DNA from 3 places in the uncultured Halovibrio sp. genome. Region 1 is predicted to be linked to each of the others. Evidence: predicted binding sites of a transcription regulator. Region 1 holds the regulator's gene; each other region holds the start of a gene.
What was found. Region 1 encodes sigma-54, which starts transcription at its own class of promoters, with help from an activator protein. Its sites were predicted from a motif close to TGGCACNNNNNTTGCTNT; they were not measured.

Region 1 (6,802 bases):
AGCGCCGGCAGACCTGGGGCCACTCCATGATCATTGATCCCTGGGGCAGCGTGGTTGCCGAGCGCTCCGAGGATGGGCCGGGTGTGGTCAGTGCGGTCCTGGACCGCGACCAGCTGGCCAGAACCCGCAGCGCCATCCCGGTATGGGAGCATCGGCGCCTCTAGTCGAGGCGGATCTTCTCCCGGTTGTCACTGACGGTGGCCGGGCCGATGCCGTCCACTTCCTCAAGGTGCTCGGGGGTGGTGAATTCACCCTGCTCCTTGCGCCATGAGACAATGGCGTCCGCCTTGGCCGGGCCAACACCATGGAGGGCCTCGGCGAGGACTTCCGCGCTGGCGGTATTGACGTTGACCGTTTCGGTCTCTTCCGCGGCATCCTGTGCCATGGCCGGCGTGACTGCCAGAACCAGGGTGAGCGCCAGCAGGCGGGTGGTTGCGGAAACGATTCCTTTCATCGTGATGTGCTCCTGTCTGTTCGCGATTGGGGAGGGAACAGAACAGACCCGGAGATGACGGTGCGGGGTGATTGAGGTGGTCCAGACGGGCGGCTTCCCTGCCACCCGAACTGCACCGGCCCTGCCCGACTCCCTGGGCGCTGTCCGTCCCTTTGACCAGGTGCCTCCTGCACCGCATTGCGTCCCTGCGACTGCCTATTCTAGTCAGATCCGTTTCCGGGGAAATAGGACATCGCCCATACACCGTGTAAGCGATTTCCTACAGCTGCTCGCCCTCGTCAATGCGCTCACGCAGGTAGCGGTAGAGACGTCGGCGCGGGCTGTTGCGGTCCCCGCTGTCCGACTGCCTGGCCGCATTACGGATCAGCTGGCGCAGGTGCTGGACATCGGTCTGTGGGTAACGGTCCATGAACTCGGTCAGCGCCGGCTTGCCTTCATGGATCAGGCGCTCACGCCAGCGTTCAGCCATGTGCAGGCGGCGGGTGTGCTCCGGGGTGCCGGCGGTCTGTCCGGCCGCGGCCCGGCGCAGGGCCTGCTCGTCCTCCTCGAGGATCTGGCGGCCCAGGTAGAGGGTCTGGCGACGGCGCGGGTCGCCTTCCGGCAGGTGCCGGACTTCCAGGAGTCCTTCAATGAGGGCGCTGGAGGCGGGCAGCTGGTGGATGCGCTCCTCGGGCAGGGCGGCCAGGGCCGCCGCCAGATCGCGCAGCTCATGCATCTCGCGTTTCGCCTGGCTTTTGCTGGGCAGCTCTTCCTGCGGTTGCCTTGGGGTATCAGCGTCGCTCATTCGTCCTCGTCAAAACGGTTGTTGATCAGTTCCACCAGCGCGTCCCGGGCGTCGGTCTCGTCCGCGCCCTCGATGATCAGGTCAATGTCCGTGCCACAGCTGGCTGCCAGCATCATCACCGACATGATGCTCTTGCCGTCCACTTCCCGCCCGTCACGCCCCAGCTGGATACTGCTTTCAAACTGTTCGGCGCAGCTTACAAGTTTGGCGGCGGCGCGGGCATGCAGGCCCAGTTTGTTGATGATGGTGATGGATTCTCGGATCATTGGGTTTCCGCTGTGTTCAGGGCGTCGGTTGCGCGTGGGGCAGTTCCGTGTGCCGGACCTGGACGGTGCTGAAGGCCTGGCGCAGGTGCGCCGCCAGCTCCTCGGCCATGTAGACCGAGCGGTGCTGGCCGCCGGTGCAGCCGATGGAGATTGTCATGTAGGAGCGGTTCACCGTGTGGAATTCCGGCAACCAGCGGTCCAGAAACCCCTTGATATCCTCGAGCAGGGTCGTGGTGCCAGGCTGGCCGGTCAGGTATTCACGGATCGGGGCATCCAGCCCGGTATAGCCGCGCAGGGATTCGTCCCAGAAGGGATTGGGCAGGCAGCGCACATCGAAGACGAAATCCGAGTCGATGGGCACCCCGTGCTTGTAGCCGAACGACTGGATCAGAAGGGCCATCTGCTGTTCGTCCCGCCCCACGATCCGCTCGCGTACCATGTCGCGCAGCTCGTACATGGAGCGTTCGGTGGTGTCGATGTGCAGGTCCGCAAGCCGCGCGATGGGTTCCAGCAGGGCTTTCTCGTCCTGAATGGCCTCGGACAGCGAGCGCCCCGGTGTGCTCAGGGGGTGCTTGCGGCGGGTCGCGTGGAAGCGCTGCAGCAGCATGCTGTCCGCCGCGTCCAGATAGATGACCTCCACCCTCAGGTCCGGGTGCTGGAGCTGGCGGTAGAGGTTCTCGAAATCGGCAATGTCCGCGGAGAGATTGCGGGCGTCAATGCTGACGGCGATGTCGCTCTGCTGCTCGTCCGATTCCAGCGCCTTGCGCGTCAGCGGCTGCAGCAGTCCGATGGGCAGGTTGTCGATGCAGTAGTAGCCGAGGTCTTCCAGCACATGGAGCGCTGTGCTCTTGCCGGAGCCCGAGCGGCCGCTCACGATGGTCAGTTTCACAGCCCGATCTCCCGCTGGCTGGATGGGTCGGCGTTACGGCGATGCCTTTTCGCTGGCGACAATCAGGTCATAGAGTTCCTGCGAGTCCTGGCACTGGCGCAGGCGCCGGCACAGGCCGCGGTCATTGAACTTCTCCGCCAGCTGGCTGAGCAGCTCAAGGTGCTCACTGGTGGCATTCTGCGGCACCAGGAGCACGAACAGCAGATCCACCGGCTCACTGTCGATGGCATCGAAGTTGATGGGTTCATCCAGCGTCAGCAGCGCGCCCACCACGCGCTTGCAGTCCTCGAGCCGGCAGTGCGGAATGGCGATGCCCTGTCCGATGCCGGTGCTGCCGAGGCGCTCCCGCGCCACCAGATTGTTGAAGATCTGGTTCTCCTCAAGCTCCGGGTAGTGCAGGGCCACCCTTTCGGCAATGGTCTCGAGGATGCGTTTCTTGCTGGTCCCCGGAACACCGCAGAGGGCCAGTTCCGGGGCAAGGATGGATTCAATGGACAGTGATGAATGGACCATGGATACCGCTTGGGATCAGCGGGTGGCCGCACCGTGCATGCGTTCCACCTGCTTTTCCTTATGTTTGAGAATTTGCCGGTCAAGCTTGTCCACAAGCTGATCGATCGCCGCGTACATATCGTCGTGCTGGGCCTTGGCGTTGATTTCGCCCCCGGTTACATGGAGCGTGGCTTCGGCGGTCTGTCGCTGTTTGACCACCGACAGCGTCACCTGGGTGTTGCTGATCTGGTCGGTGTGTCGCTCAAGTTTGTCCATCTTGCTCCGGACATAGTCCTTGAGGGCTTCAGTCAGCTCGATGTGGTGACCTGAAATGTTGAGTTGCATAGTCCGCTCCTGTTTCCGGTTCGGCCCGGCCACCGGAAGGTGGCCATCATACAGGCGTCAGACCCTCTAGACGAGACGTTTGCGTTCGTTCGAGGGTGGAATGTGCATCGCCTCGCGGTATTTCGCCACCGTGCGGCGTGCCACATTGATGCCCTGATCACTGAGTATAGTCGCTATACGGTTGTCGCTCAGCGGTTTTCGGCTTTCCTCCTCATTGATGAGTTTGCGGATCATGGCACGGATGGCTGTGGACGAGCACTCGCCGCCTTCGTCCGTGCTCACATGGCTGGAAAAGAAATACTTCAGTTCGTAAATGCCACGCGGGGTGTGCATGTACTTCTGGGTGGTGACGCGGGATATGGTGGACTCGTGCATTTCCACCGCCTGGGCGATTTCGGAGAGGATCAGCGGCTTCATCGCTTCCTCGCCCTCTTCAAAGAACCTCTGCTGATGATCGACGATCTGGGAGGCGACTTTCAACAGGGTTTCGTTACGGCTCTGAAGGCTCTTGATGAACCACTTGGCCTCCTGGAGCTGGTCGCGCAGATAGGTGTTGTCCCTGCTGCTGTCGGACTGGCGGATGAGTGACGCATAGAGGCTGTTCACCTGCAGCCGGGGCGCGATCTCCGGGTTCAGTTCGATCTTCCAGCGCCCTTCCTGGCGGGTGACGATCACGTCCGGGACCACGTATTCGGTTTCTTCCTCGCCGATGGCATCCCCGGGGCGGGGGTGCAGGCTCTGGATCAGCCCCAGGACCTCCTTGAGCTGCGCCTCGCTGAGCCGGCTGCGGCGCATCAGCTGGCGGTAGTCACGGCTGCCGAGCAGCTGGATGTAGTGGCTGATCACCAGCCGTGCCTGCTTGAGCCAGGGGGTGTCCGTGGGAAGCTGATTGAGCTGGATCAGCAGGCACTCGCGCAGGTCCCGTGCGGCCACCCCGGGCGGGTCGAAGTGCTGCAGCCGGTGCAGGACCGCTTCAACCTCGTCCATCTCCAGTGGATCCTCGTCGTCCGGCGCGCTCAGCCCCTGATGGATCTCCTCAAGGCTCTGGGTCAGATAGCCGCTGTCGTCGATGCCATCCACCAGGGCGTGGGCAATGGCGCGGTCGCGCTCGGACATGGGGGTGAGGTTGAGCTGCCAGTGCAGGTGATCCTGGAGAGTCTCGCCACGGCTGTTGCGGCTCTCAAAATCCGATTCGCCGCCTTCATCCTCGGGGCGTGAGCTGGCGGGCGAGGCGGGGGCGGTCTGGTAGACGTCGTCCCAGGCGGTGTCCACGGGCAGGTTGTCGGGGATTTCGCTGTTGTCCTGCCAGTTCTCGTTCTCCCAGCTCTCGGGCTCGGCGCCGGCGGTTTCCCGTGATTCGTCTTCCTGCGATCCCTCTGACTCACCGGATTCGCGGCCATCTTCCCTGCTGTCACTGTGTTCACTGGTGTCAGCGGTTTCGCTGTCGTCAGTCCCGGCTTCAGCTTCCGCTTCGGCTTCCTCGGCGGTTTCAAGCATGGGATTGGATTCCAGCTGCTGCTGGATCTCCTGCTGCAGGTCGAGTGTGGAGAGCTGGAGTAACCGTATTGCCTGCTGAAGCTGGGGCGTCATTGTGAGCTGCTGGCCCATCTTCAGCTGCAGGGACGCTTTCATGACCATCGACTGCTTTCCCGTTACCGATTGTCCCGCATTTACGTAACCTTAATCCGACCCTGTGGCAGGCCGGCAGGGATTTTGCTTAATGTCTTTTGAATTGAGTGTACAGGCCAATTGGGCAGGGCGACAACGGTTTTGGGAGGACCGTGTCACAGACGGAATTCGTCGCCCAGATAGACTTCCTTGACCTGCTGGTTGGCGAGGATGTCCTCGGAGGTGCCGGAGGCGATGATGTGGCCTTCGCTGACGATATAGGCGGTTTCGCAGATGTCGAGCGTCTCGCGCACGTTGTGGTCGGTGATCAGGACACCGATGCCCCGGTCACGCACCTGGCGCACGATCTGCTTGATGTCGCTGACCGAGATCGGGTCCACGCCGGCGAAGGGTTCGTCCAGCAGGATGAAGGCCGGCTCCACCGCCAGCGCACGGGCGATCTCGGCGCGGCGGCGCTCACCGCCGGAAAGGCTCATGCCCAGGCTGTTGCGGATGTGGCTGATGTGGAACTCACGCAGGAGTGACTCCATGCGTTCCTCACGTTCGGCCTTTGTGAGGTCGCTGCGGGTCTGCAGGATCGCCATCAGGTTCTGCGCCACGGTCAGGCGCCGGAAGACCGAGGCTTCCTGTGGCAGATAGCCGATACCGGCACGGGCGCGGCCGTGCATGGGCAGGTGGGTGATGTCGCGGTCATCGATGCGGATGCGGCCCCGGTCATGGGGAACCAGGCCCACGATCATGTAGAAACAGGTGGTCTTGCCGGCGCCATTGGGCCCGAGCAGCCCGGCGATCTGACCACTCTGGATGCTGAGGGAAACGTCCATCACCACCGGGTGGCGGCGGTAACTCTTGGCCAGGTTCAGCGCTTCCAGTCTCGCCATGGGGTCCGCTCAGTTGCTGTTGTCGTTGCCGCTGTCGCGGCCGGGCTGGATGGTCATCTCAACCCGGTCATCCGCGTCGTCCTCGGAGCTGGAGGCGGTGACCACCCTTTCGGCCACGTCGTACACGATCCGGTTGCCCCGGAAGGTGTCGCCCTGCTGCCGGATGAAGGCCTCGTTCTCAAAGGTGATGCGTTCTTCGTCGGCCCGGTAGATGATGGTCCGGCCCTCGGCGTAGACGGCCGGGCCCTGTTCGGTTTCCGGTTGCTCGTAGGTGGCGGGGTCGCCGGTGGCTACCATCCGGTTGAGGCTCTGGGCCCCGCCCCTGTAGAGAACCACTCTGTCCGCCGTCAGAAGGGCTTCGCCCTGGGTAACCCGGACACTGCCGGTATAGGTGGCGGTTCCTTCCTGGTCATCCAGGCGGGCATTGTCGGATTCAACCCGGATGGGCTTGTCGGAATCCAGATTGAACGCATACAGGGGCAGTGACAGGCTGCTCAGAAGCAGCCCTGCCAGAAACCGCCAGGCGTTTCGGGTGCGTGCCGGGTTGGTCATGAGCAGGCTGTGCCTCCTGTGCGTCAGCGGTTGAAGTACCGGCTGCGGACATCATTCTCGAGCCTGACCGCGCGTTCGTCGATCCACCCCGTCATGCCGACGGCATGGGTCACGCTGCTGCGGTCGATCAGGGTCACCGGCGCATCAGTCTGCACAATCCGTTCGTTGTTATCCAGCGTCATCCGTTCGCTGAGGATCAGCACATCCCCGCGCTCGGTGCTGCTGTGGCGGGCCCGGACATCCTTCTCAAGCATGAGTTTGGCCACATCTGGCCGGTAAAGCCCGGTACGTGAACGCACGAACCAGGGAGCGCCGCCGTTGCGGGCCATGAGCATGGCACGGGGGCGCTCCATGGTGACCCGGTTCTCATCCTGGAACTGTTCAGCCCGGCGGGTGCGGATGCGTGACTTGAGGCGGCCTTCACTGTCGAAGGCGCGGAAGGTGGCGTTGACCACGAAGCCATCCGGCTTCTGTGGGCCGCGCAGGTCGGTGGCCGTGGTGTCGCGGATC
Region 2 (12,826 bases), on a different contig from region 1:
GTTTTCCTCGATGAAACCGCCGTTGAGGAAGTAGTGACACTCGATACGGGCGAGGGAGAGCGCCAGATGCGCGTGCCCGAAACGCTCCACCGCTGCCGGGTTCGGGTGCAGGGTGGCACAGCGCCCCTCCCAGATCGCCCAGGTGCGGGCGGCCTGCAGGCGCTCCAGCTCGTTGTCGCTGTGCAGCAGCCGGTGGTAGGCACGGATCAGGTCATCCCGCTCACTCTCCGGGATAAGGGCGATGAAATCCTCCCAGTAATCCGGAAAGATCCGGCTGGCCCCGTCCTGCAGGAACCAGCTGATATCGCGCTCGCGGCAGAGAAAGATACCCCGAAGGATCAGCCCCAGAACCCGCTCCGGGTGGGATTGGGCGTACAACAGACTGAGCGTGGACCCCCATGAACCGCCAAACAGAAGCCACTGCTCAATGCCGAAGAACGCGCGGATGCGCTCCATGTCCTCAAGCAGATGGGCGGTGGTATTGTGCTCTACGGAAGCAAACGGGGTGGAGCGGCCGGAACCGCGCTGATCGAAGAGGATGATGCGGTAGCGCTCCGCATCAAAGAAACGGCGGGCAGTGCCATCACTGCCCGCACCCGGACCGCCGTGAACCACGAGCACCGGGATCCCGTCGGGATGCCCGGACTCCTCCAGGTAGAGACTGTGGCCATCCCCCACGTCCAGGCGATGGGTGGCGTAGGGGGCGATTTCCGGGTAAAGGGTCAGCATGCCCCAAGTCTAGGCGCCCGGGGCAGGCTCAGCCACCTTATTTCTTGCCGGCGCGCTTGCGATCCGTTTCAGTCAGCAGCTTCTTGCGGACCCGCAGGTTATTGGGCGTAACCTCCACCAGTTCATCGTCATCGATGAACTCAAGCGCGTTCTCGAGGGTCATCTCGATCGGCGGGGTCAGCACCAGGTTCTCGTCCGTACCAGCGGCACGCACGTTGGTGAGCTGCTTGCCCTTGGTCGGATTCACCGTCAGGTCATTCTCCCGCGCGTGAATACCGATAACCATACCCTCGTACACCTCGGCGCCCGGGCCCACCATCAGGCGGCCACGGTCCTGCAGCGTAAACAGAGAGTAGGCTGTGGTAGTGCCCTTGACCATGGAAACGATGGCACCGTTATGGCGGTGTTCGGCCATACCACCCTTGACCGGACCCCAGTGGTCAAACACGTGGGTCAGGATACCCGAGCCCTGGGTCAGGGTCAGGAACTGGGAGCGGAAACCGATCAGCCCGCGCGCCGGCATGATGAAATCAATCCGCACGCGCCCACGGCCGTCCGGCACCATGTTCTGCATCTCGGCGCGGCGGTTGCCCATCTCTTCCATGACCGAGCCCTGGTGCTGCTCTTCGATGTCGACCACGACCTGCTCGTAGGGCTCTTCCTTGGCGCCGTTGTTCTCACGCTGCACCACTTCGGGGCGTGAGACGCCCAGCTCAAAGCCTTCACGGCGCATGTTCTCGATCAGAACAGCCAGGTGCAGCTCACCACGGCCTGAGACCGTGAACTTTTCCGCTGCGTCGCCCTGCTCGACCCGCAGCGCCACGTTGTGCAGCAGCTCCTGCTCAAGGCGCTCCTTGATCTGGCGGCTGGTGACGTATTTGCCGTCCTGGCCAGCGAAGGGCGAATCGTTCACCTGGAACGTCATGCTTACGGTCGGCTCGTCCACGGTCAGCGCCGGCATCGCCTCGGGGGCTTCGCGGCTGCAGATCGTATCCGAGATGCGAAGGTTGCTGATGCCGGAGATACAGACAATATCGCCCGCGTTGGCTTCATCCACGTTCACGCGGTTAAGGCCGAGGAAGCCTTTCACTTCCAGCAGCTTGGCATTGCGCTGCTCCCCCTCGCGGTTAATCACGGCCACCTGCTGGCCGGGCTTCATCTGGCCGCCCTTGATGCGGCCCACGCCCAGCACGCCCACGTAGGGGTCGTAGTCCAGCGAGGAGACCTGCATCTGCAGGGATGCGTCCGGATCCACGCTCGGTGCCGGAACCTGGTTGACGATCATCTTGAACAGCGAATCCATGTCGTCTTCCAGGGCATCCGGATCCTCACCGGCAATGCCGTTGAGGGCGGAGGCGTAGACAATCGGGAAGTCCAGCTGGTCCTCGTTGGCGCCCAGTGCATCGAACAGGTCGAAGACTTCGTTGATCACCCAGTCCGGGCGGGCGCCTTCCCGGTCCACCTTGTTCACCACAACAATGGGGTTAAGCCCCTTGGCGAACGCCTTCTGGGTCACGAAGCGGGTCTGGGGCATGGGGCCGTCAACGGCGTCGACCAGCAGCAGGACCGAGTCGACCATGGACATGACCCGCTCCACCTCGCCACCGAAATCGGCGTGGCCGGGCGTGTCGACGATGTTGATCCGGTATTCGCCCCAGTTGATCGCAGTATTCTTGGAGAGGATGGTGATGCCCCGCTCCTTCTCCTGATCATCGGAGTCCATGATACGGTCAGTGTCCGATGACTTGCGATCCAGGGTCCCGGATTGCTGCAGCAGCTGGTCGACCAGCGTGGTCTTGCCATGGTCAACGTGTGCAATGATGGCGATGTTGCGAAGATTCTCAATCACGAAAAGGGCCTCTGAATCACTGGTATTTCGAATGAAGGGCGGTGAAAATGAGGGTCGATCCGGGCTTTCCCCGAACCAAGGGCGCGGATTGTACACGAACAGACCGAGTTATTCCATGAGGTCATTTCTGCAACGAGTAACAGGGGCATTTTCCGACGGGCCTCTGCTGCAGTCCAAAAACGCACCAGATTGGACCGGCCTCACGCGTTTGTGCACCGTAATAGTGCGTCGTGCAGCGACGTCAGCGCACCAGGATGACGCCAATGCCCTGTTATGCGGCCAGAAAAGAGCAAATCCGGTAATTGGCAAGCCTTTTGCTTAAGGGTGGTCAGGCACGCGAAAGGCCCCACCACGGTGCACAGGGCCGGAGCCACGAGCACTCTGCTCTACTCAAATGAACCACAGATGGAGTTCTGACATGTCCAAGAACACACTGAAGCTGATCCAGGAACACGACATCAAGTGGATCGACCTGCGATTCACCGACAGCCGCGGCAAGGAAATGCATGTCACCATGCCTGCCAGCGGGGCCGATGACGACTTCTTCACGGACGGCGCCACCTTCGATGGGTCCTCCATCAATGGCTGGAAGGGCATCAACGAGTCCGACATGATCCTGATGCCCGATGATGACGCAGTCACCCTGGATCCTTTCGCGGAAGAGCCCACCCTCAACATCACCTGTGACATCGTTGAGCCGGCAACCATGCAGGGCTATGAGCGTGATCCGCGCTCCGTGGCGCGGCGCACCGAGGATTACATGAAATCCCTGGGCATCGCGGATGCGGCCCTGTTCGGCCCTGAGCCCGAGTTCTTCGTGTTCGATTCCGCCAAGTGGAAAGTGGACATGGACTCCGCCATGTACGAAATCCACTCCGAGGAAGCCGCCTGGGTCTCCGGTGAGGACTTCGAGCGCAACAACACCGGCCACCGGCCCAAGGTGAAGGGCGGCTACTTCCCGGTACCCCCTGTGGATTCCCTGCACGACCTGCGTGGCGCCATGTGTGCCGCCATGGAATCCATGAACCTTGAGATTGAGGTGCACCACCACGAAGTCGGCACCGCCGGTCAGTGCGAGATCGGCGTTGGCCCGAATACGCTGACCCGCAAGGCGGACGAGGTGCAGATTCTCAAGTACTGCGTGCACAACGTGGCCCATGCCTTCGGCAAGACCGCCACCTTCATGCCCAAGCCGGTGGTCGGCGACAACGGCTCCGGCATGCACGTCAACATGTCGCTGAGCAAGGACGGCAAGAACATGTTCTCCGGCGACAGCTACGCCGGCCTGAGCGAAAATGCCCTCTACTACATCGGCGGCATCATCAAGCATGCCAGGGCCATCAACGCGTTCACCAACGCGTCCACCAACTCCTACAAGCGCCTGGTTCCAGGCTTCGAAGCGCCGGTGATGCTCGCCTACTCCGCGCGCAACCGCTCCGCGTCCATCCGGATCCCGTACACCAACAACCCCAAGGCACGCCGGATCGAGGTGCGCTTCCCGGACCCGTCCGCCAACCCTTACCTGGCGTTCTCCGCGCTGGTCATGGCGGGCCTGGACGGCATCCAGAACAAGATCCACCCCGGCGAAGCCATGGACAAGGATCTCTACGATCTGCCCAAGGAAGAGGCACTGGAAATCCCGACCGTGTCGGAGACCTTCCAGGAAGCGCTGGACGCTCTCGAAGCGGACCACGAGTTCCTGACCCAGGGCGGCGTCTTCACCGAAGACATGATCCAGGGCTACATCGACCTCAAGCGTGAGGATGTAACCCGCTACAACATGACCACCCATCCGGTGGAATTCGACATGTACTACTCCGTGTAAACACGGCTCCAGTACCTGTCAGAACCCGGCCCGGGGCAACCCGCGCCGGGTTTTTTGTTGCATTGGCAACGCGGTGCTTGAATAATCGGGAAAGGATATCCGTCCGTCCCGAATCCGGAGGCTCCGTGTTCCGATCAACAATTGCCCTCACAGCGCTGGTCCTGGCCTTTCTCCTGCCCTTGTGCAGCAGCACCGTGGCCGGTGAGATCTACCGGCACGTGGACGAGAACGGCAACGTAACCTATTCGGACGAGCCGGCCGGCGATGACAGCGAAGCCATGGAACTGGAGCCCTTGCCGGAGGTCAGCCTGCCCGATGGCGCAGCGCGCGAACGCCGCAACAGCGAACGCGAGGGCGACGGCGGAAACAACGACAAGCAGGGCTACGAGTCCATCGAGATCACCCAGCCGGAACACGACAGCGCTTTCTGGCGCGGCGATGGGCTGGTCGTGGTACGCATCCAGTCCCAGCCCTCGCTGCGTTCCGGTCACCGCTTTGCCCTCGAACTGGATGGCGAGAGAACCCGCCAGAGCCGCAGCACCAGCTTCACGCTGGAGAACATGAACCGGGGTACCCACGAGATCGTGATCCATGTGGTCAACGCCAACGGCGAGACAATCAGCTCCTCCGATGTCACCCGATTCACCCTGCACCGCCCCTCGCAACTGAACTGAAGACCGGCTCGCCGGGACCCCCCTGGCGACACCGCCCGCGTCCAGACTGCGACCGCTTCAATGCACTGTATTGGTGCGCACGAAAACCTTCTGCATTAGCATGGGGCAGAACGCGATTCCAACCGTGCACTGATTCGGCCCAGCAGCGCTTTTACACCGACCCAGAAGCTGGTTTGATTCTTGCAGAGCCTGTTCCCAGGAGGGGACCTATGACCGAACCCATGCACCAGCGCATCCTGGACAATCTGGCGACAGCGGTTCTGGTGCTCGATCACGACAAACGCACGCGCTACCTGAACCCAGCTGCCGAGATGCTGCTCCAGACCAGTGGCGACCGCATCCGCGGCCTGCCGGTGACCAGTATCTTCGTGGAGCCGGACGCGGCCCTGCAGACGCTCACCGAGACTGCCGCCACCGGCCATACCTTCACCAAGCGCGAAGCGGAACTGCTGCTGCCCAGTGGCCAGCTGATCTGCGTGGACTATTCCATCTCACCGTTCCCCGGGGACGACCCCCTGCTGCTGATGGAAATCCAGCAACGGGACCGTCTCCAGCGCATCTCGCGGGAAGAGGAACTCCTCACCCAGCAGGAGACCACGCGTACCCTGGTGCGGGGCATGGCCCACGAGATCAAGAACCCTCTGGGCGGTATCCGTGGGGCGGCCCAGCTGCTGGAACGTGAGCTGGAGAACGCGGAACTGCGCGACTTCACGCGGGTGATCATGGAGGAGGCGGACCGGCTGCGCACCCTGGTGGATCGGATGCTGGGCCCGAACCGGGCCATCGAGACAGCCCCCACCAACATCCATGATGTGGTTGAACATGTGCGTACCCTGCTGGAAGCCGAAGGCGGCAGCCAGGTCAGCCTTGTGCGGGACTACGATCCCAGTATCCCCGAGTTCATGGGCGACCGCGAGCAGCTGATCCAGGCCATCCTCAACATTGCGCGCAATGCCCTGGAAGTGCTTACCAAGCACCCGCCGGAGGATGCAGAGCCCACGATCACCATGCGTACCCGCGCCCTGCGCCAGTTCACCATCGGCCATACGCGCCACCGGCTGGTCTGCCGGGTGGACATCATCGACAACGGGCCCGGCATTCCACGCGAGCTTCAACCGAACATTTTCTACCCCATGATCAGCGGCCGCCCCGATGGCACCGGGCTCGGGCTGGCCATTACCCAGAGCATCGTGGGGCAGCACCAGGGCCTGGTGGAATGTGAGAGCCAGCCCGGCTGCACCCGATTCATCATCTTTCTTCCCCTGGAGGCCTCCGAATGAGCGCCACTGTCTGGATCATCGACGACGACCGCAGCATCCGCTGGGTGCTGGAGCGCGCACTGAGCCGCGCCGACCTTGAAACGGTCAGCTTTGAAAGCGGCGAAGGCATACTGGAACGGCTTGAGCAGGACCAGCCGGATGCTGTGATCAGCGATATCCGAATGCCCGGCATCGATGGCATCACCCTGCTGCGCTCCATCAGTGAACGCTTCCCCATGGTGCCGGTCATCATCATGACGGCCCACTCGGATCTGGACAGCGCGGTCTCTTCCTATCAGACTGGCGCTTTTGAATACCTGCCCAAACCCTTTGACGTGGACGAGGCCCTCTCCCTCATCCAGCGCGCCATTGATCATGGCCGGGAGCAGCGCTCAAGCGCCCGTGAGCGGGAGGCGGAACACGCCGGCGAGAATGCCGAGATCATCGGTGAGGCCCCCGCCATGCAGGAAGTTTTCCGGGCCATAGGGCGCCTTTCGCACTCCAACATCACAGTACTGATCAACGGGGAAAGCGGCACAGGCAAGGAACTGGTCGCACGCGCCCTGCACAACCACAGTCCGCGCTCAGGCGGCCCCTTCGTGGCCCTGAATATGGCCGCCATTCCACGGGACCTGATCGAATCCGAGCTGTTCGGCCACGAGAAAGGCGCCTTCACCGGCGCCAACGCTGCCCGCCAGGGCCGCTTTGAGCAGTCCAACGGTGGCACCCTGTTTCTGGACGAGATCGGTGACATGCCGGCGGACACCCAGACCCGCCTGCTCCGCGTTCTGGCCGACGGCGAATTCTACCGCGTCGGCGGCGCCACACCTGTTCGAGCGGACGTGCGCATCATCGCCGCCACCCACCAGAACCTGGAGGAACGGGTACGCGAAGGCAGCTTCCGCGAGGACCTTTTCCACCGGCTCAACGTCATCCGCGTTCACCTGCCAACGCTCAGCGAGCGGCGGGAGGACATCCCGCTGCTGATGCGCCACTTCCTCAAACAGGCCGCACATGAACTGAATGTCGAGCCCAAGATCCTCAAGGAAGAGACCGAGACCTACCTCAGCACCCTGCCTTGGCCCGGCAACGTGCGCCAGCTCGAGAACGTGTGCCGCTGGCTGACCGTGATGGCCTCCGGCCGCGAGATCCACGTGAACGACCTGCCCCGGGAACTGCTGGAGCAGGAGGAAGGAAGCAGCAACGCCGGCAGCTGGCAGGAGCAGCTGCGCGACTGGGCGGACCGAGCACTGAAACAGGGGAAACACCCGATCCTGGATACCGCGTTACCGGAATTCGAACGCGTGATGATCGAAACCGCCCTCAAACACACCGGCGGCCGGCGGCGGGATGCGGCGAACCTTCTGGGCTGGGGGCGGAATACGCTGACGCGGAAGATCAAGGAACTTGGTATGGATGAGCACGCCGAAGAGGCGCCACAGGAAGACTGACCCCCGCTCCTACTGGACCTCCCGCCAGTAGATGATGCGATCGTGACCCCGATAAACGCCGAAGGTAGCAGTGGCGCTCGGGTTCTGGAGATTGCCGTCGCTGTCGAAAGGTTTCAGCCAGTCAGGCACATTGAGCAGCTCAACCTCACTCTGGCGGTCGTCAGGGTCGACCGGATCACGCCCTGAGCGCAGAAGAATCTCATTACCAGATTTGGGTTGGCCACCGGAAAGACCGTACGTCTCCGCTGTAGAGTCTCCTGACCTAACATTATCCGCCACATCCTGCGAAGCGATCTGAATATCTCCTCCATCTTCCTCATTCCAGGGACTGTACTGGAAACACCCTTCCCCGCTTTCCGCAGGAGGAACGTCACTCTCGTCAGCGGTGTTCAGCCTGAAGCGCTCACCATCCCAATACTCAGCCCTGAGCGGCATAATGAGGTCCACGTTCTCCGGGCCGTAAACACTGCCCAGACTGATACGGCCATAACGGATCTCCACACCGGCGGGATCCAGAGTGACAGGGTTCTGACTCTCCATCAGCTGCGCATCACCGTCATCAACACCATCAACCTCCAGAGTGAGATTGCTCGTGAACGGCTCGATCCGTGCGCCCTCAGTCCGGATGTAGATGAATTCATCACCGACGAACTGATAGAGCATATTCCCATCTTCCAGAGGGGTCAGGTCTCCCTCAGGCGCTTGATCAACCGACACGTCGAGACCATTGTCAGCATCCTCTTCAGGGAAGATTCGCGAGACATCCCCGGCCTCCAGCAACTGCCATGTTTCACGATAATTGGTGACCTGAGGCGCGGTCCCTGATGCCCGATAGGCTTTCGGTGTGATGGTCAGTTCCGGTGCCTGAGCCGGATCATAGCCATGCGGCTGCCCAGTGTACGCAAAGTTATTGCAGGTCGGCTCAAAAGCCCCGTCTGACGGCTCGACAGCAAACATTTCCGGGTGGAACCTACCCACGAAGCCCGACCGGCCCCGAACCATTACCGACCGACCAAGATAGCCACCATCCAGTAATGCCTGCACAGCAATACTGCCCGCTTCATCAAACTGGGTCGTAACAGAGCCCTGCCCATCAGTGAACGCGTCGACCTCCGGCATACCGGCCAAGCCCGGATCCGCTGGGTTGGGCGGTCCGGCAACCAGGGTAGAGGACAACTCCGCGACGGGTTTACTGCCGCCAAAGGAAGCAGTTGACGCGTTATCCGAAAGATCCGCCCGATTCGTTGGATCCGGCGTCTCATGACCATCCGGCTCCCCATCATCATTGCCATCATCAGCTGCCTGCCACTGTACCGCCCGCACACTGACGTCGAACGGACGCCCCGCAGCCTGAAATGCATCGCCGGTGGGGGATGAAGCGCCTGGATTGTCGGGGACGGAGACATGAAACGCGAATGGGCGAACAGTCCATTCCGGCCCCTGCCCGCTCACCGGCAAGGGGTTCCCTTCTTCATCCTGAACAATACCGGAACTGTCATCCAGGACATTCAATGAATACTGAGCTACATCCGTGGCCTGCCATGGCAGTTCCGCAATACCCTCATTGAACACCACATCAACATTTCCGGATCCTGGCTCCGAGTCTGGCAGGCCACCACTGCCATCCAGAGAGGGGGCCTCTCCACCTGGATCCTGATCTGCACGATCCAGCCATGCTTTCAGAGCCACGGCACCATCATAAGCAGTAATCGGCCCGCACTGCTGATCCTGTCCACGTCCATAAGCGGCGATCTCAACTTGATGATCACGACCAGCAACAAAATCCGTTCCGAGAGGATCCGTAGACTGGATCTGGAATATGTTTTCCCGGAACTGGATAGGATCCGAGGTCGTGCCTACCTGGGCCCCACTATCAACAACGCTGACGGTGAGCCGGTCCGCCAACTCGTTCGCCAGAGCCAGCGTCACCTGACCTTCATCCGCATCAACAAACTGGTACTGTGCAGCACCATTATTGTCATTGTCAGGGGAAGGAGTCAGACCGCCCTCCCCATCCGCAATCGACCAGTTGCCATTGCCGGACGAGGTTGAAAGATCGACAGCCCCGGTATAATCAGCAACCTGTGCCCCCGAGCTGTTGATGGCGGTGATCTGGATTGGCAATGGTTCACACACACTGGCAACGGATGAAGCATTGATCTCGAAACCTGCCAGACCTGTGTTGCAGGCTCTGCTTTCATTGGCCAGACGCACCGCCTGCGAACTGCTGATCGCACTGGCGGAATAGCGGAACTCATCAAAATCAAACGCCGCGGGGGCGGTTCCATCGGAAAAACCGCCAATCTGGATTGCAGAGTCGGCTTCAACAACGGAACGTCCTCTTTCGTAATCCTCCCTGATGACCTCTTCATTGCCATTCACATACATAACCAGCTCATTGGTTTCAAGATCATGGCTTACGGCAACATGCACCCAGTTCCCTGAGAAAGGATCTGTTTCAGTGCCTGCATCCGGAGTCCATCGCAACTCGCGCTGCCGGATACTGCCCTGTCCCTGGCCCTGCCCCTGACGTGTATGAACGACAAAGACGAGATCCCGACTTCCCCCGCGAAAATCCGCCAGCACTTCAGCCCTTTCGGCATAGAAGTCGGTTACATCGCCTACTGCGACAATACTGGGCGTGTCGCTGGTCTGTTGCCCCTCCTCCATCCGCACCCAGAAGCCCATGCTGAATGAGTCACTGTTATTAGCGACGTCTGATTGGGCAGTTATGTTGCCGTCGGCTGGTATGGATGCAAAACCACAGGTGCCCGGGGAATTGGGAATCGCGCCGTCTTCCCCCGCGCTGACGAAAGATGCTCCGTTTGAGGTGCCCGTATTACCGTTCCCGCTCTGATCCGGAACGGAGGCCGCCCCCTCCCAGTCCCCATCAAACCAGTAGGCAATGTCAGCGGAAGCTTTGAGCGGGTCACCGTTCGTAGTTATCCGGATCTTGCCGTCGGCACCGGCACCCCCTTCCATATCAGGACATAAAAAGCATGTGGTAGCTCCACCTCCTCCACCTCCAGGAGCTTCACCTGGGCTTCCGGACTGATAATCTCCAAATTCGGTTTCCGCGCCATCACCAACGCTGCCGCTATCCTGGCCCGCCAGCCCTCCTTCAGGGGTTTGACCATCAGCACCATTCCCTGCTGGACCAGCTGAAGCACCACCTCCCCCAGCTTGCCTGTCCGTCTCCAAAAATCCGCCTGTTTCCCCTGAGCCTCCGGTACCGCCTTGATAGACCTCAGCACCAACACCGGAACCACCTACAGCCCCTTCGTCGTCGTCAAGCGGAACACTTTCGCCCCCAAAAGCTTCAACATCCCCCGCAGGCCCCCTCAGAAAGGAGCTTTCACCCGCTTCGCTACTGCTACTTCCAGAACCAACCTGGTACTCGTAAGTTTCCCCCGGGTTTACCTGGAACGTCTCGATGACATAGCCACCACCGCCACCACCACCAGCAGCTCCAGGACGTTGACGGCTACCACCACGCCCCCCACCACCCCAGAGCTCAACGGTGATCTCGGAAACATTGTCAGGCACAACCAGGGTTCCAGCTCCCGGTTCCGATAGCACCTGCTCTGCAGCACCACCTGTGCGAACAGTTAGAATGGAAGCAATAATGAAAAACAGTGTCAGACTTCCACTTAGCCGCTTCATCGAGCCAATACCTCCACCGTGCGGCTGGCCACATCCGCTCCGCTGCCGCATTGCCCATGGCTCTCAATACGGAAGACCTTCTCCTGTGTGCTGAGGTCAGTACACTTGACGTCCGCCTCACAGTCCCTGAGACCGTTGCTGAAACCATCAAAAGTACGGGATCCGAAACCACAACCCTCCCCTTCATCCTGCAGGGTCATGGCCAGCTGCGCACCGGACTCCGCCGCGTAGTAGGCTCGCGTGGACTGGATGTCCAGCGCCTCAGCCTCACCGGTGGTCTGTTGGAGCTGCGCAATGGTCGAGACAATCAGTGCCATGACCGTAATCAGGAAGATGGCCATCACCAGTCCGGCACCGCCCTGGGACGAGCGGCGCCCCTGGGACTGCAGAGGGTGTGGTTCAGGGAACATTGCGCACCTGTACCTCCTGGGCCACAGAGAGGGACTCCTCAGAGTCCGCCGACTGCAGCGTAAATTCAAAGGTCACCACGCCGTTGCGCTGACGTGTCGGCGGTATAAAACTGAAAATCAGTGGCCCGTCGCCAAGCGGCATCGCAACCACCTCACGAACACCTCCACTGGGCCGGCCACCACTGGCGTTAAGCCCATAGCCGGAATACCGGAAAAGGTAGCGACTATTGGTCCCCGTGCCACGACAGAAACTCACCGGATCTCCGGTAAGCGTTACGCGTCGCTGTGGTGAATGCTCTGGAAACGTATGGGGCGAACTGAGCGTGACAGTGCGCTCCTCCCCGGACCCGCTGACCGACCCCAGCCCCGCCCGGGTTTCAGCCCCCGTCTCATACAGTCCATCCGGGAAGTCACTCTCGGCATAGGGATAGATGAACACTCGGATGGCTTGCTCCGTCGAGCGCGAGAAAGGTACTGCCTGGAACTCGGACAGCGCCCGTTTGGGTTCAAAGCTATCCGCACCGTCCACGTACCAGGACCCCGCCACGATCGGGAAAAACTCGATGCACTCCCCACCTTCACTGGTGCGGATGCTGCCCGGCAATGCCGAGCGCAACTCACGGCTGACCTGCTCGGAAGCAACCCCTGCTCCGAGTGCCAGACGCTGGCGATTGGCGGTATCCAGCGCCCCCTGAGTGGAGAACTGAATGAAGCGCACCGAGATGGCCGCGATGATGCCCAGGATCACGATCACCATGACCAGCTCCGTCAGCGTGAAGCCCTGCTGGCGGCGCATCAGAAGTTACCCTTGTAGGCTGTGAACGTCATGCTCGGCCCCTGGGCTGGATAGACCATGACGTCAATGCGCTTGGCGTCATCGCCCACACCCACTTCGGCCCCGGCACAGGTAACGCTTACTTCTACACGATACCCTTGATAGGCCTCGCCAAAACCACCGGATACCAA
Region 3 (11,319 bases), on a different contig from region 1:
GCCCGGCGCCGCGTCGGCCTCGTCCCCCAGGAAGTGAACTTCAACAGCTTCGAGCCCATCAACGAGATCATTGAGACCCAGGCCATGTACTACGGCCTGCCGCGCCGCCGTGCCCGGGAGCGGGCCCGTGTGGTGCTGGAGCGGGTAGGCCTGCAGAAACGCGCCGAACGCAAGCCCTGGGGGCTGTCGGGCGGCATGAAGCGTCGCCTGATGCTCGCCCGTGCCCTGGTCCATGAACCGGAACTGTTGATCCTCGACGAACCCACGGCCGGCCTGGACGTGGAAGCCCGGCGCGACACCTGGGCCCTGTTGCAGGAACTCAACATGGCCGGAACCACCATTCTCATGAGCAGCCACTACCTCGAGGAAATGCGCGACCTCTGTCAGAACGTCGCCGTGCTCAAGGAAGGCCGCCTGATCGCCAACGACATTCCCGAACGCCTCTTCGGCGCCGACGCCGGCAGCGGCACCGGCGACCAGGGCCTCGAAGCCCGCTTCCTGCGTCTTCTCGAAGGCGGCGAGCCCAAAGGGGAGGACCAGCCATGAACGCCACCATCCTCTGGAACGCCTACCAGGGCCTGGTGATCAAACAGGTGCGGCGCTTCCTGCGCTCCTGGATCCAGAACCTGCTGCCCTCCGTGGTCACAGCCACCCTCTTCATGGTCATCTTCGGGCAGTTCGTCGGCCGCGACCTCGGTCAAGTCGGCGGCGCCAGCTACGCCGACTACCTCATGCCCGGCCTGGTGCTCTTCGCCGTGGTCACCAACGCCTACAACAACACCACGCTCTCCTTCTTCGGCGCCCGGCTGCAGCGCCACATCGAGGAAATGCTGGTCGCTCCCATGCCCGCCTGGCTCATCGTCGCCGGCTTCGCCACCGCCGCCGTGCTGCGCGGCCTTATGGCCGGCGCCCTGGTGCTGCTGATCGCACTGCCCATGACCAGCCTGCAACTGGCCCACCCCGGCGCCGCCCTGCTGGTCGCGGTCCTGAGCGCGCTCCTGTTCTCCTTCGCCGGCCTGATCAACGGCATCTTCGCCCGCAGCTTCGACGACACCTCCGTCATCGCCACCTTCCTGCTGACCCCGCTGATTTACCTCGGTGGTGTCTTCTACCCCATCGACCGCCTCCCGGCCCCCTGGGATACCGCCTCCCTGGCCAACCCCATGGTCTACATCGTGGACGGCTTCCGGTACAGCCTGCTTGATGAGGGAACCACCGGCGGTGGATGGATGTTGCTGGTACTGCCGGTGGTGACTGTGTCCACTGGAATACTCGCCTGGTGGCTCGTCGCACGAGGGGTAAGGATAAAGCCGTGAGGTGGGATCAATGGGCGTGGCGATAACTATGCGGTTAAACGGAAGGTATCGGGGAGTGTTCTCCGGGAAGCTCTGGAGCCAGGGATGGCGGAAGAGCAGCGTACAGGGATGTATTTACAGCGATTCCCGGAGAACACTCCCCGATGCCTGACCGGCAAATAAGTTGAAAGCTGGTGACAACGTTTTCTGTACTGAACATTGATGAAGGGAATGACCATGGACGAACTCCATGACTACGAAAAGGACGGCGCCGCCATCTACCGCGCCTCCTTCGCCACCATCCGCAACGAAGCGGACCTCGCTGCCGTGCCCGCGGACCTGGAAAAAACCGCCGTCCGCCTCATCCACGCCTGCGGCATGACCGACCTTGTCGACGCCATGGGCTGGTCCCCTGACGTTGCCGCTTCCGCGAAAGCCGCCCTGCAGGCCGGCGCCCCCATCCTCTGCGACAGCGAAATGGTCGCCCACGGCGTCACCCGTAAACGCCTGCCCGCGAACAACGCCGTCATCTGCACCCTGCGGGACGAACGCGTGCCCGAGCACGCCGCTGCCATCGGCAACACCCGCAGCGCCGCCGCCGTGGACTTCTGGGATGAGCACCTCGAGGGCAGCGTGGTGGCCATCGGCAACGCCCCGACCGTCCTGTTCCACCTGCTCAACCGGCTGGCCAACGGCGCTCCGCGCCCGGCCGCCATACTCGGCTTTCCCGTGGGGTTCATCGGCGCCGCCGAAAGCAAGGAAGCCCTCGCGGCGACCCCGGATCTCCCCTTCCTTACCGTCCACGGACGCCGCGGCGGCAGCGCCATGGCCGCCGCCGCCGTGAACGCCCTGGCCAGCGAAACGGAATGACCATCATGAATGATGCACTCACAATCCCACAGGACGCGGCCGGTTACGGCCATCTCTACGGCATCAGCACGGGCCCCGGCGATCCGGAACTGATCACCCTCAAGGCTGCACGGCTCCTGTCCGAATGCCCGGTGGTGGCCTACTTCTGCAAACGCAGCGGCCCCGGGCGGGCGCGGACCTCCTGCGAGGCCCATATCACCGATGAGCACGAGGAACTGCCCCTGGTCTACCCGGTGACCAACGAGATTCCCCATGGCAGCCCGGAATACCGCCAGCAGATCGAGGATTTCTTCGAGGAATCCGCCGAGGCTGTTGCCCAGCACCTGAAAGCCGGCCGTTCTGTTGCGGTGCTCAATGAAGGCGATGCCTTCTTTTACGGCTCTTTCATGCACATCTACCTGCGTCTCAAGGACCGGTTTGAGAGCACGGTGGTGCCGGGAGTCGGGGCCATGATGGCCGGCGGCGCCCTGTTGCCGCATCCGTTGATGATGCGCGACGACCAGCTGCGGGTGATCCCGGGCACCATGGACGAGAAGGCCCTGCGGGCCAGTATTGATCCGGAACGGGCCACGGTGATCATGAAGGTGGGCACCAACCTGCCACTGCTCCGACGCATCGTGACGGACCTGGGCCTCCAGGAGCGGGCCTGGTACGTGGAGAAGGCAAGCATGCCGGAGGAGCGGGTCATGCCGCTGGTGGAGGCGCCGGACGGCAAGGCGCCGTACTTCTCCATGGTACTGATTCCCGGCCCCGGGGTGCGGGTATGAAACGGCTGGACGTGATCGGCGTGGGCCCGGCCGGCCCTGAGTGGGTGACGCCGGAGACCCGGGAGCTGATCGAGCAGGCGACGGACCTGGTGGGCTACGGGCCCTACCTGGACCGGCTGGCCTCGGAACGCCACCAGTGCCATCCCTCGGACAACCGGGTGGAGCTGGAGCGGGCTGCCGGGGCGCTGGACCTGGCTGCGGAAGGGCGCAGTGTGGCGGTGGTGTCCGGGGGCGACCCGGGCATTTTTGCCATGGCGGCGGCTCTTTGCGAGGTGCTGGATCATCAGGCACGACCGGAGTGGGCGGACGTTGAGTTTGAGGTGCATCCGGGAGTGTCGGCGCTGCAGGCGGCGGCTGCCCGGGTGGGAGCGCCTTTGGGGCATGACTTCTGTGCCATCTCGCTTTCGGACAATCTCAAGCCCTGGTCGGTGATCGCGAACCGGCTGCAGCTGGCGGCTCGGGCGGATTTTGCCATGGCGTTCTACAATCCGCGCTCCTCGAGCCGGCCCTGGCAGCTGGGCGAGGCGCTGTCGCTCCTGAGGGCGGAGCAGCGGGGGGAGACGCCGGTGGTGTTCGCGGCGGCGGTCGGGCGGCCGGATGAGTGGGTTCGGATGACGACGCTGGCGGAGGCGGATCCGACCGAGGTGGATATGCGGACGGTGGTTCTGGTTGGGAATTCCCGGGGGCGGTATGTGCGTCATGGGGATCGTTGGTTTGTTTACAGTCCCCGGGATTATGTTTAGCGCCTCGAAGGACGGGCTCCGGGGAGCTCTGAACGGGAATCGCTGTAAATACGTCCGTGTACGCTGCTCTTACGCCATCCATGGCTCCAGAGCTTCCCGTTCAGAGCTCCCCGGACCCCGTCTGATACGCCTCGATAACCTTTAGCGCCTGTTCCAGCCATTGTGTGACTTCTTCCGGGGACTGGAAGGAGTGGGTGGCCGGAGGCAGGGAGGGGCGGTCGATGATGATGACCGGGATGCCGGCCTCGCGGGCGGCGTCGAGTTTGGGGTGGGCGGCCTGGCCGCCGGAGTTCTTGGTGATGAGGGCGGCGACGTTGTGGTCGCTGATGAGGCGGCGTTCGTCCTCGAGGTGGTAGGGGCCGCGGTCTTCAATCAGGGTCCAGTCCGGAAACGCGGGCTCGGGGTCCGGAGGATCGACGCAGCGCACGAGCAGGTGGCGGTCGGGGATGCCCTCAAAGGCCGGGAGGCTGGTGCGGCCGGTGGTGAGCCAGAGGGTGTCACCCGCCGCGGTCAGTCCGGTGGCTTTGCGGGCCGCTTCGTGGAGGTCGGGTACCGGGTACCAGTCGTCGCCGGACTGGGGCGCCCAGGGTTCGCGTTCGAGCCGGCCCAGAGGCAGGTCGAGCTCCTGGCAGGCAATGGCGGCGTTGTGGGACATCTCGGCGGCGAACGGGTGGGTGGCGTCCACCACGGCGGCAATGTCGTGCTCCATGAGCCACTGCTTCAGGCCTTCAATACCGCCGAAGCCGCCCCGGCGGGTTGGCAGTGCCGGTGGCAGGGGGCGGCGGGTACGGCCCGCTAGTGAGTAGGTGGGTTCCAGCTCGGGTTTTTCCAGGAGCTGTTCCGCCAGTGTCATGGCGTCGCGGGTGCCGCCGAGGATCAGGATGCGAAAGGCCATGGTTGGTTGCCGGAGTCGGGAAATGGATGAAAAACGGGATTATACAGCGAGCGCGGAGAACACGTCTTGTGGCGAGCCGGGAACGCAACGCTGGCTGAGCGTTGTGGGGCTGTCCGAGGCTGGCTGGGACGCGCTGGGTGAGGCGGCCCGGGCGGCGGTAACCGGGGCGGAATTCGTGATCGGGGGCCAGCGCCATCTGGATCACCTGCCGGCCATTTCAGGCCAGCAGCGGGAAGCCTGGCCGTCGCCGTTCAGTGAGGGCATTGAACGGATACGCCAGTGGCAGGGGCGGCCGGTCTGTGTGCTCGCCAGTGGTGACCCGTTCTGGTACGGAGTGGGGGCGACGCTCGCGCGCACCTTTCCTCCGGAGATGATGGACTGCCACCCCGGCCCTTCCGCCTTTTCGCTGGCGGCCGCGCGCCTGGGGTGGCCGCTGCAGTCGGTTCACTGTCACTCGCTGGTGGCGCGGGATCCGGACCGGTTGCGGGTGGCGCTTGCGCCCGATCGGCGGCTGCTGGTGCTCAGCAGTGATGAACAGAGCCCGGCGGTGGTCTGTCGGCTGCTCACGGACAGTGGTTACGGCGTCAGCCGGGTGACAGTACTCGAGGCCTTGGGTGGGCCGGAGGAACGGATACTTGAGACCACGGCGCAGCAAGGTCTGGCGCAGGCGCCTGCCCGCCTGAATACCCTGGCTATCGAATGCCGGCTCGCCGAAGGGGCAACGCCGGTCTCCAGGGTGCCGGGGCGGGCCAATGAGGCCTTCCTGCAGGACGGCCAGATCTCGCAGCCGGAGATCCGGGCGGTGGTCATGGCGCAACTGGCGCCCCAGGGCGGGGAGCATCTCTGGGATCTGGGCGCCGGTTCCGGCGCGGTGGCCGTGGAATGGCTCCTGGCGGACCCGGCCAACAGGGCGACCGCGGTTGAACGGCGCCCGGAGCGGCTGGCAAACGTTCGGGAGAATGCGCGCCTGCATGGCGTGGGCCACCTGGAGACCCGGGAGGGAGATCTCCTTGGGGCGATGCCCGCGCTGGCGCAACCGGACGCAGTCTTCATCGGGGGCGGTGCCAGTGGGGAGGGCGTGATTGATGCCGCCTGGTCCGCTTTGGCAGCTGGGGGCCGCTGTGTGGCGACGGCGGTAACCCTTGAAGGCGAAGCCGCGCTGATGGCGGCCCGGGAGCGGTTCGGCGGGCAACTGACACGCCTCTCGGTGGACCGCACGGAGCCGCTGGGGCGGTTCAATGGCTGGCAGTCGGACCGGCCGATCACGATCTGGTCCATCACCAAACCATCACAGGCAGGGGAAGGAAGAGCATGACGGTACACTTCATCGGGGCCGGCCCGGGCGCCCCGGATCTGATCACGCTGCGGGCAAGGGACCGCATCGCCGCCTGCCCGGTCTGCCTCTACGCGGGTTCGATCATCCCGGAGGAAGTGCTTGCCCATGCGCCGGAGGACGCATGGCTGATCAACACAGCCTCCATGGCGCTGGATGACATCATCGGCGAAATCCAGAAAGCCCACAACGAGGGTCTGGACGTGGCCCGCCTCCACTCCGGGGATCTGGCCATCTACTCGGCGGTGGCGGAGCAGCTGCGCCGGCTTCGGGAACTGGCCATTCCGTACGAGCTGACCCCCGGCGTCCCCGCCTTTTCAGCGGCGGCGGCCGTACTGGGCCAGGAGCTGACCATGCCCGGTGTCGCCCAGAGCCTGGTGCTCACACGGACCCAGGGGCGCGCCTCCTCCATGCCGGAAGGCGAAACCCTGGAGGCGTACGCGGCCACCGGCACGACCCTCGCGATTCACCTCTCGCTGCACACGCTGGATTCGGTGGTGGAACGGCTGACCCCCTTTTACGGCGCCGCCTGCCCGGCGGCGGTGGTCTTCCGCGCCAGCCGGCCGGATGAGCAGGTGCTGCGGGCGCCGCTCGGGCGGCTGGCGGAGGATCTTGAGCGCATCCCGGAGAAGCGTTCAGCGCTCATCCTTGTGGGTCCGGCGCTCGGGGAGACGGATTTCTGCAACAGTGCCCTCTACGACCCGGCCCATCATCGCCTGTTCCGGGATGCCTGAGCCACGCGTACCAGGGACTGGACCAGGGGTTCGTCACCGGGGCTGTTCAGTGCTGCTGTACTGACCAGGGCGCGCAGCGTATCCGGGACCTCCTCCGGCAGCAGGCCGCTTGCGATCCGGTGGCCTTCCTCCTCGGGCAGGGTCCGGTCGTCGAGCACCAGGTCGTAGCGCCCCTCCCGGGCGACCAGCACCACAGGGGCCCTGCCGGGATGGGCGCAGCCCTTGGGGCATCCGGAAACGTGGACCAGACTACGCCCGTCGAAGAGTTCCGGCACCTGTTCAGCCCAGTCCAGGGCATCCCGGCGTGTTGCGGTGCTGCCCGAGGCACAGCCCGGCATTCCGGGGCAGGCAATGGCCGAGAGTCGGGGATCGCCCGGGGTGTGGATCAGTTCCGGCGCTTCCGCAAGCCCGGGGTTGGTGACCGGGCCATGGGGCATGATCAGGCATCGCTGGGGCGTGATCCTCAGTGTGCTGTTGTGCGCTTCCAGCTGTTCCGCGATCAGCCGGGCGCTGTTGGTGCCCAGGCACCCGAGGGCGACACCCAGAACCGTGCCGGCCCTGGTCCGGCCGGGTTCCGGAGCCGGTGGATGGTCCGCCGTAACGCCACCGGGCCGGCTGAGATCACGCAGCCCCGCGAAGGGCGAACTGCCGGAGGCATCAATGAGCTGCCGCATCCGCCTTGCCGGCGTGATCAGTCGCTGGCGCTCTTCGAGGAAGATCAGGGCCAGCTCGACCAGGACATCCACCACCTGCGATGGCTTACAGTTGCCCAGGCTTTGAGCCGTGGCGGAGGTTCCGGCCAGGCCGATGCGGTACCGGGTGCCTTCCGGCGTTGAAACCGCATCCGCTCGGATATCCCCGTCCGCATCAGCCAGATGGGTCAGCCCTCCGCCGTTGAAAACGAAGCGGAACTTGGGCGGCAACGCCCGGAAACGGTCATCGCTGATGAGCCTCTGATCGAGAGCACGGGCTTGAGGGGCAGGGTCGATCAGGGCCTGTGGATCCAGGTCCGCAGCGGCACTGCACTGGATGTTGCGGACCGCTTCGGACGCCGCTGGTTCAACCGCCAGGCCAGCATCCACCAGTGTTGCTGTCAGCTCGGCCTCGGCCTCCTCGGCGAGGCCCCGAAGCTGCAGGTTGCCCCTGCCGGTGATCTCGATCAGGCCGGATCCGTGCTCATCCGCCAGCGCCGCCACCCGCCTGAGACCTGATGGTGTCAGGCGGCCATCGATCAGCCGGATCCTCGACAGGAGCCCGTCGCCGCTGGCCATCGGGTTGCCGGCGGAAGGGCAGGCGCCACGGCGGTAGTGATCCGGAATGGGCATGATCAAGGTGTTGGGTTGTGTACGAAGGCTCAGGATAGGCCCGAAAGGCGGTGAAAAGAAAGACCGCCGCAGTTGCGGCGGTCGTCCCCCGGGTTACCGGGCGCGCTGGCGTCGGCCCAGACCCAGGCCCAGAAGCCCCAGACCCATCAGGCCAAGCGTGGCCGGCTCGGGAACCTCGGCTACCCGGCGGGCGTACAGGCTCAGGTTGGACAGGGCGGATCCGCCTTCCACAAGAGCGCTGGGGTCGGGGCCATTATTGCCGCCCTCGTTCGCCCAGGGGATGAAGAAGGTGCCGCTGAGTGTGCTGAACCTCTGGGTATCATCGAAGTAATAGGCTGCCCAGCCGGGATTATTCGAGGCCTTGGTGACCACAAAGAAGCTGGCCCAGTTACTGAAATCGCCGGAGTAGGACCAGTTCCCCTGGTTCTGGCCAATGTCCGCGCTGAGGGCACCGGAAGTGCCTTCCTCCTTCTTGGCGATGAAATCCCAGCTGTCGCCGTTCCAGGTCAGTGGTGCGCTGTTCGGCAGCAGCTGGCTGGGGTTGCCCCCGTAGGCGCCAAAACAGTTTGTGGCATCGGCGTTGTTGGCGGTTACGTTGCCTGTGCTGATGATGTAGGCACCGCCACTGCTGCAGCTGTGAGCATCATTGAGACCGGTGCCGCTGTCGAAGGTGTAGGGTGCCGCCATGGCGGCTGCAGGCAGCAGCAGAAAACCCATGACAAGGGCACGTGATGAATGGGGTATGGATGTGGGCTTTTGCATGACTCTGACTCCCTGAATCCCTGCCGGGATGGCAGATCGGACAGAGAGAGGAATGCATGAAGCGTGCACAGAGGCTCTTTCATCTGCGCAATCATACAGATGGTCATGCGCCAGCCATCTACGAGACGGCCAATGTGTAAAAAAATCTGACAGATAGGGCCAGCCGGGCTCCCGGCTAGAGCTTCTGGGCCGGCTCGGGCACTTCGCGGATCCGGCCATGCTCATCGATGGCCACGCTCACGAACTGCGCCTCGGTTACCTTGCGCGCATGCTGCTCGGTCTGGTCACGGGTCCATACCTCCACCCGTATCTTCATGGAGCTCCGGCCAATGTCCTCCAGGTGGGTGTAGAAGGCCACCTCGGCGCCAAGTCGCACGGGCGACAGGAACTCCATGCCTTCCATGGCGACGGTTGCGGTCCGGCCGCGCGCCAGTCGGCCGGCTGCGGTGGCGCTGGCCAGATCCATCTTGTTGACCAGCCAGCCGGCGTAGATATCGCCGTTATTGTTGGTGTCGGAGGCCATGGTGACCAGCTGCAGCGTCAGTTCACCACGGGGTTGGGGTTTGTCGGGTTGTGTTTTCATGGGTGTCTGTCCGATGCTTCAGTCAGGATGCGTTGCGGGCCAGTATAGCCCCATCAGCGGCATTTGCGATGTGGCTTGAGGCGTGGCCTGATGTCATGGAACTGTCACACATCTGTCTTATCCTTCCCGTGGGTGACACATTGTCAGAGGCACAATAATGGTAAGTGATCGAGAGAACTATTCCCGCCACATTTCCCAGCGGTTCAATGATGAGCTGAGTGAACTCAAGAACCAGCTGCTTGAAATGGGCGGACTGGTCGAGAAACAGATTGGCGAGGCGGTTGAGGCGCTCGTCAGCAATGATGCGGATAAAGCGCAGGCCGTGCGTGACCGTGATCGCGAGGTGGACGACATGGAGCGCCGCCTTGATGAGGAGGCCATACAGGTGATCGCGCTGCGCCAGCCGGCCGCCAGTGACCTGCGCCTGGTCATGTCCGTGGTCAAGATGGTGGCGGACCTTGAGCGCATTGGCGACGAGGCCAAGAAGATCGCACGCCTGGCGCTGGAGATGTCAGATGAGATGGATGACAGCATGAGCCAGCGCCGTTTCGTGGAGGTGCGCAATATCAGCGGCCATGTCCGGGCCATGGTGCGGAATGCCCTGGATGCCTTCGCGCGCTTTGATACCGAGAGCGCCCTGAACGTGATGCGCGAGGATGAGTCCGTGGACGAGGAATACAAGAGTTCCGCACGCGCGCTGGTCACGCACATGATGGAGGATCCGCGTGGTATCGGGCTCTGTCTTAACCAGATGTGGACGCTGCGGGCTCTGGAGCGGGTCGGTGACCACGCGGACAACCTGGCCGAGCAGGTGATCTACCTGGTCCGCGGTATGGACGTGCGCCATCGGCCGCTTTCCGAGACGGAACGGGAACTTGACGCTGACGGCAACGATTCGGGAAGCGCGGGCTGACCACCCGCGCCATGTGCCTCAGCCGTTGGGGAAGGGGGGCCAGCCCAGTGCCTTGCCACCGATCAGGTGCAGGTGGATGTGGTACACGGACTGGCCGCCGTGTTCGTTGCAGTTCATGACCGTACGGAAACCGTCCCCGTCGATGCCTTCCTCCTTGGCAATCCGGGCGGCGACGGTATAGAGGTGCCCCACCGTCTTCTCATCCTCTTCGGTGATGTCGTTGACCGTTGGGATGGCCTTTTTCGGGATGATCAGGATGTGTACCGGCGCCTGCGGGTTGATGTCCCGGAAGGCCAGGCACTGGTCGTCCTCGTGCACGATATCGGCGGGGATTTCACGGTTGATGATGCGGCTGAAGATGGTTTCGGACATGGGTTCCTCGCTTGGTTGTCAGGCCAGTCGTTTCAGCAGTGATTCAATGGGCGCGGGCAGCTGCTCGTCAATCCCCATGGCATAGCGGGTGACCCGTTCGCGCGCGAATGGCACCCGGCCCGCCAGCCCCAGGCCCAGGGTGCGCGCCAGATGCAGTGGCGGGGTGGTGTTGCTGAACAGATGGTAGAACAGGTCCATGGCGTCCATCATCAGGCGGTTGCGGGGGCGGCGCTCCGCCTCGTAGGCGGCCAGCACTCGCGCCTTCCCGGGGTCACTCTGAGCGCCCGCCGTGCCCAGGCTGCGCGCCAGCGCGGCTGCGTCCTGGAAGCCGAGATTGACGCCCTGCCCGGCCAGTGGGTTGATGGTGTGGGCGGCGTCCCCGACCAGCACAACACGCCCGTGGGCGTATTGGTGGGCATGTTCGCGTGCGATGGGAAAACGGCCCCGCGCCGGAGCGGCCTCGGGGTCCGGCAGCTCCAGTGGAAAGGTTCTGCGTATGGCGGCCAGGAGTCGGTCTTCCTCCATGGCCATCAGTTCATCCAGGGTTTCCGGCTGGTCGTACCAGACCAGTGAGCCCCAGGCGCTGCCATCCGCTTCGGGCAACGGCAGGTAGGCTTTGGGTCCCTGGGGGGTGAACATCTGCCAGGTGATGGTCTGGGCCGGCGGTGCATGGCGGATGTTGATGACCATGGCCTGCTGGCGGTAATGCGTGCGGCTGGTCCCGATG

Region 2: the regulator sigma-54 is predicted to act here: its motif matches at 2,882-2,899, upstream of glnA (type I glutamate--ammonia ligase).
Region 3: the regulator sigma-54 is predicted to act here: its motif matches at 8,776-8,793, upstream of QZ501_RS12365 (PEP-CTERM sorting domain-containing protein).

The regions. Positions count from the first base shown of each region.
Region 1 covers NZ_CAJXMA010000111.1:235-7,036, reverse strand. Annotated here, with positions in the region: partial or broken gene QZ501_RS14305 (carbon-nitrogen hydrolase family protein) at 1-164, shown strand, start outside; gene QZ501_RS14300 (helix-hairpin-helix domain-containing protein) at 161-454, opposite strand; gene yjgA (ribosome biogenesis factor YjgA) at 714-1,238, opposite strand; gene QZ501_RS14290 (HPr family phosphocarrier protein) at 1,235-1,504, opposite strand; gene rapZ (RNase adapter RapZ) at 1,521-2,393, opposite strand; gene ptsN (PTS IIA-like nitrogen regulatory protein PtsN) at 2,427-2,906, opposite strand; gene raiA (ribosome-associated translation inhibitor RaiA) at 2,922-3,230, opposite strand; gene QZ501_RS14270 (RNA polymerase factor sigma-54) at 3,297-4,862, opposite strand; gene lptB (LPS export ABC transporter ATP-binding protein) at 5,015-5,740, opposite strand; gene lptA (lipopolysaccharide transport periplasmic protein LptA) at 5,750-6,292, opposite strand; gene lptC (LPS export ABC transporter periplasmic protein LptC) at 6,316-6,802, opposite strand, start outside.
Region 2 covers NZ_CAJXMA010000004.1:71,807-84,632, forward strand. Annotated here, with positions in the region: gene pip (prolyl aminopeptidase) at 1-729, opposite strand, end outside; gene typA (translational GTPase TypA) at 767-2,578, opposite strand; gene glnA (type I glutamate--ammonia ligase) at 2,997-4,403, shown strand; gene QZ501_RS02240 (DUF4124 domain-containing protein) at 4,529-5,077, shown strand; gene glnL (nitrogen regulation protein NR(II)) at 5,287-6,357, shown strand; gene glnG (nitrogen regulation protein NR(I)) at 6,354-7,787, shown strand; gene QZ501_RS02255 (DUF6701 domain-containing protein) at 7,797-11,450, opposite strand; gene QZ501_RS02260 (hypothetical protein) at 11,447-11,860, opposite strand; gene QZ501_RS02265 (type II secretion system protein) at 11,850-12,656, opposite strand; gene QZ501_RS02270 (prepilin-type N-terminal cleavage/methylation domain-containing protein) at 12,656-12,826, opposite strand, start outside.
Region 3 covers NZ_CAJXMA010000075.1:862-12,180, forward strand. Annotated here, with positions in the region: gene QZ501_RS12320 (ABC transporter ATP-binding protein) at 1-546, shown strand, start outside; gene QZ501_RS12325 (ABC transporter permease) at 543-1,316, shown strand; gene QZ501_RS12330 (precorrin-8X methylmutase) at 1,533-2,165, shown strand; gene QZ501_RS12335 (precorrin-2 C(20)-methyltransferase) at 2,171-2,932, shown strand; gene cobJ (precorrin-3B C(17)-methyltransferase) at 2,929-3,675, shown strand; gene QZ501_RS12345 (cobalt-precorrin-6A reductase) at 3,776-4,570, opposite strand; gene cbiE (precorrin-6y C5,15-methyltransferase (decarboxylating) subunit CbiE) at 4,593-5,885, shown strand; gene cobM (precorrin-4 C(11)-methyltransferase) at 5,882-6,637, shown strand; gene cobG (precorrin-3B synthase) at 6,613-7,962, opposite strand; gene QZ501_RS12365 (PEP-CTERM sorting domain-containing protein) at 8,056-8,724, opposite strand; gene QZ501_RS12370 (acyl-CoA thioesterase) at 8,900-9,307, opposite strand; gene phoU (phosphate signaling complex protein PhoU) at 9,465-10,220, shown strand; gene QZ501_RS12380 (histidine triad nucleotide-binding protein) at 10,239-10,592, opposite strand; gene QZ501_RS12385 (FAD-dependent monooxygenase) at 10,611-11,319, opposite strand, start outside.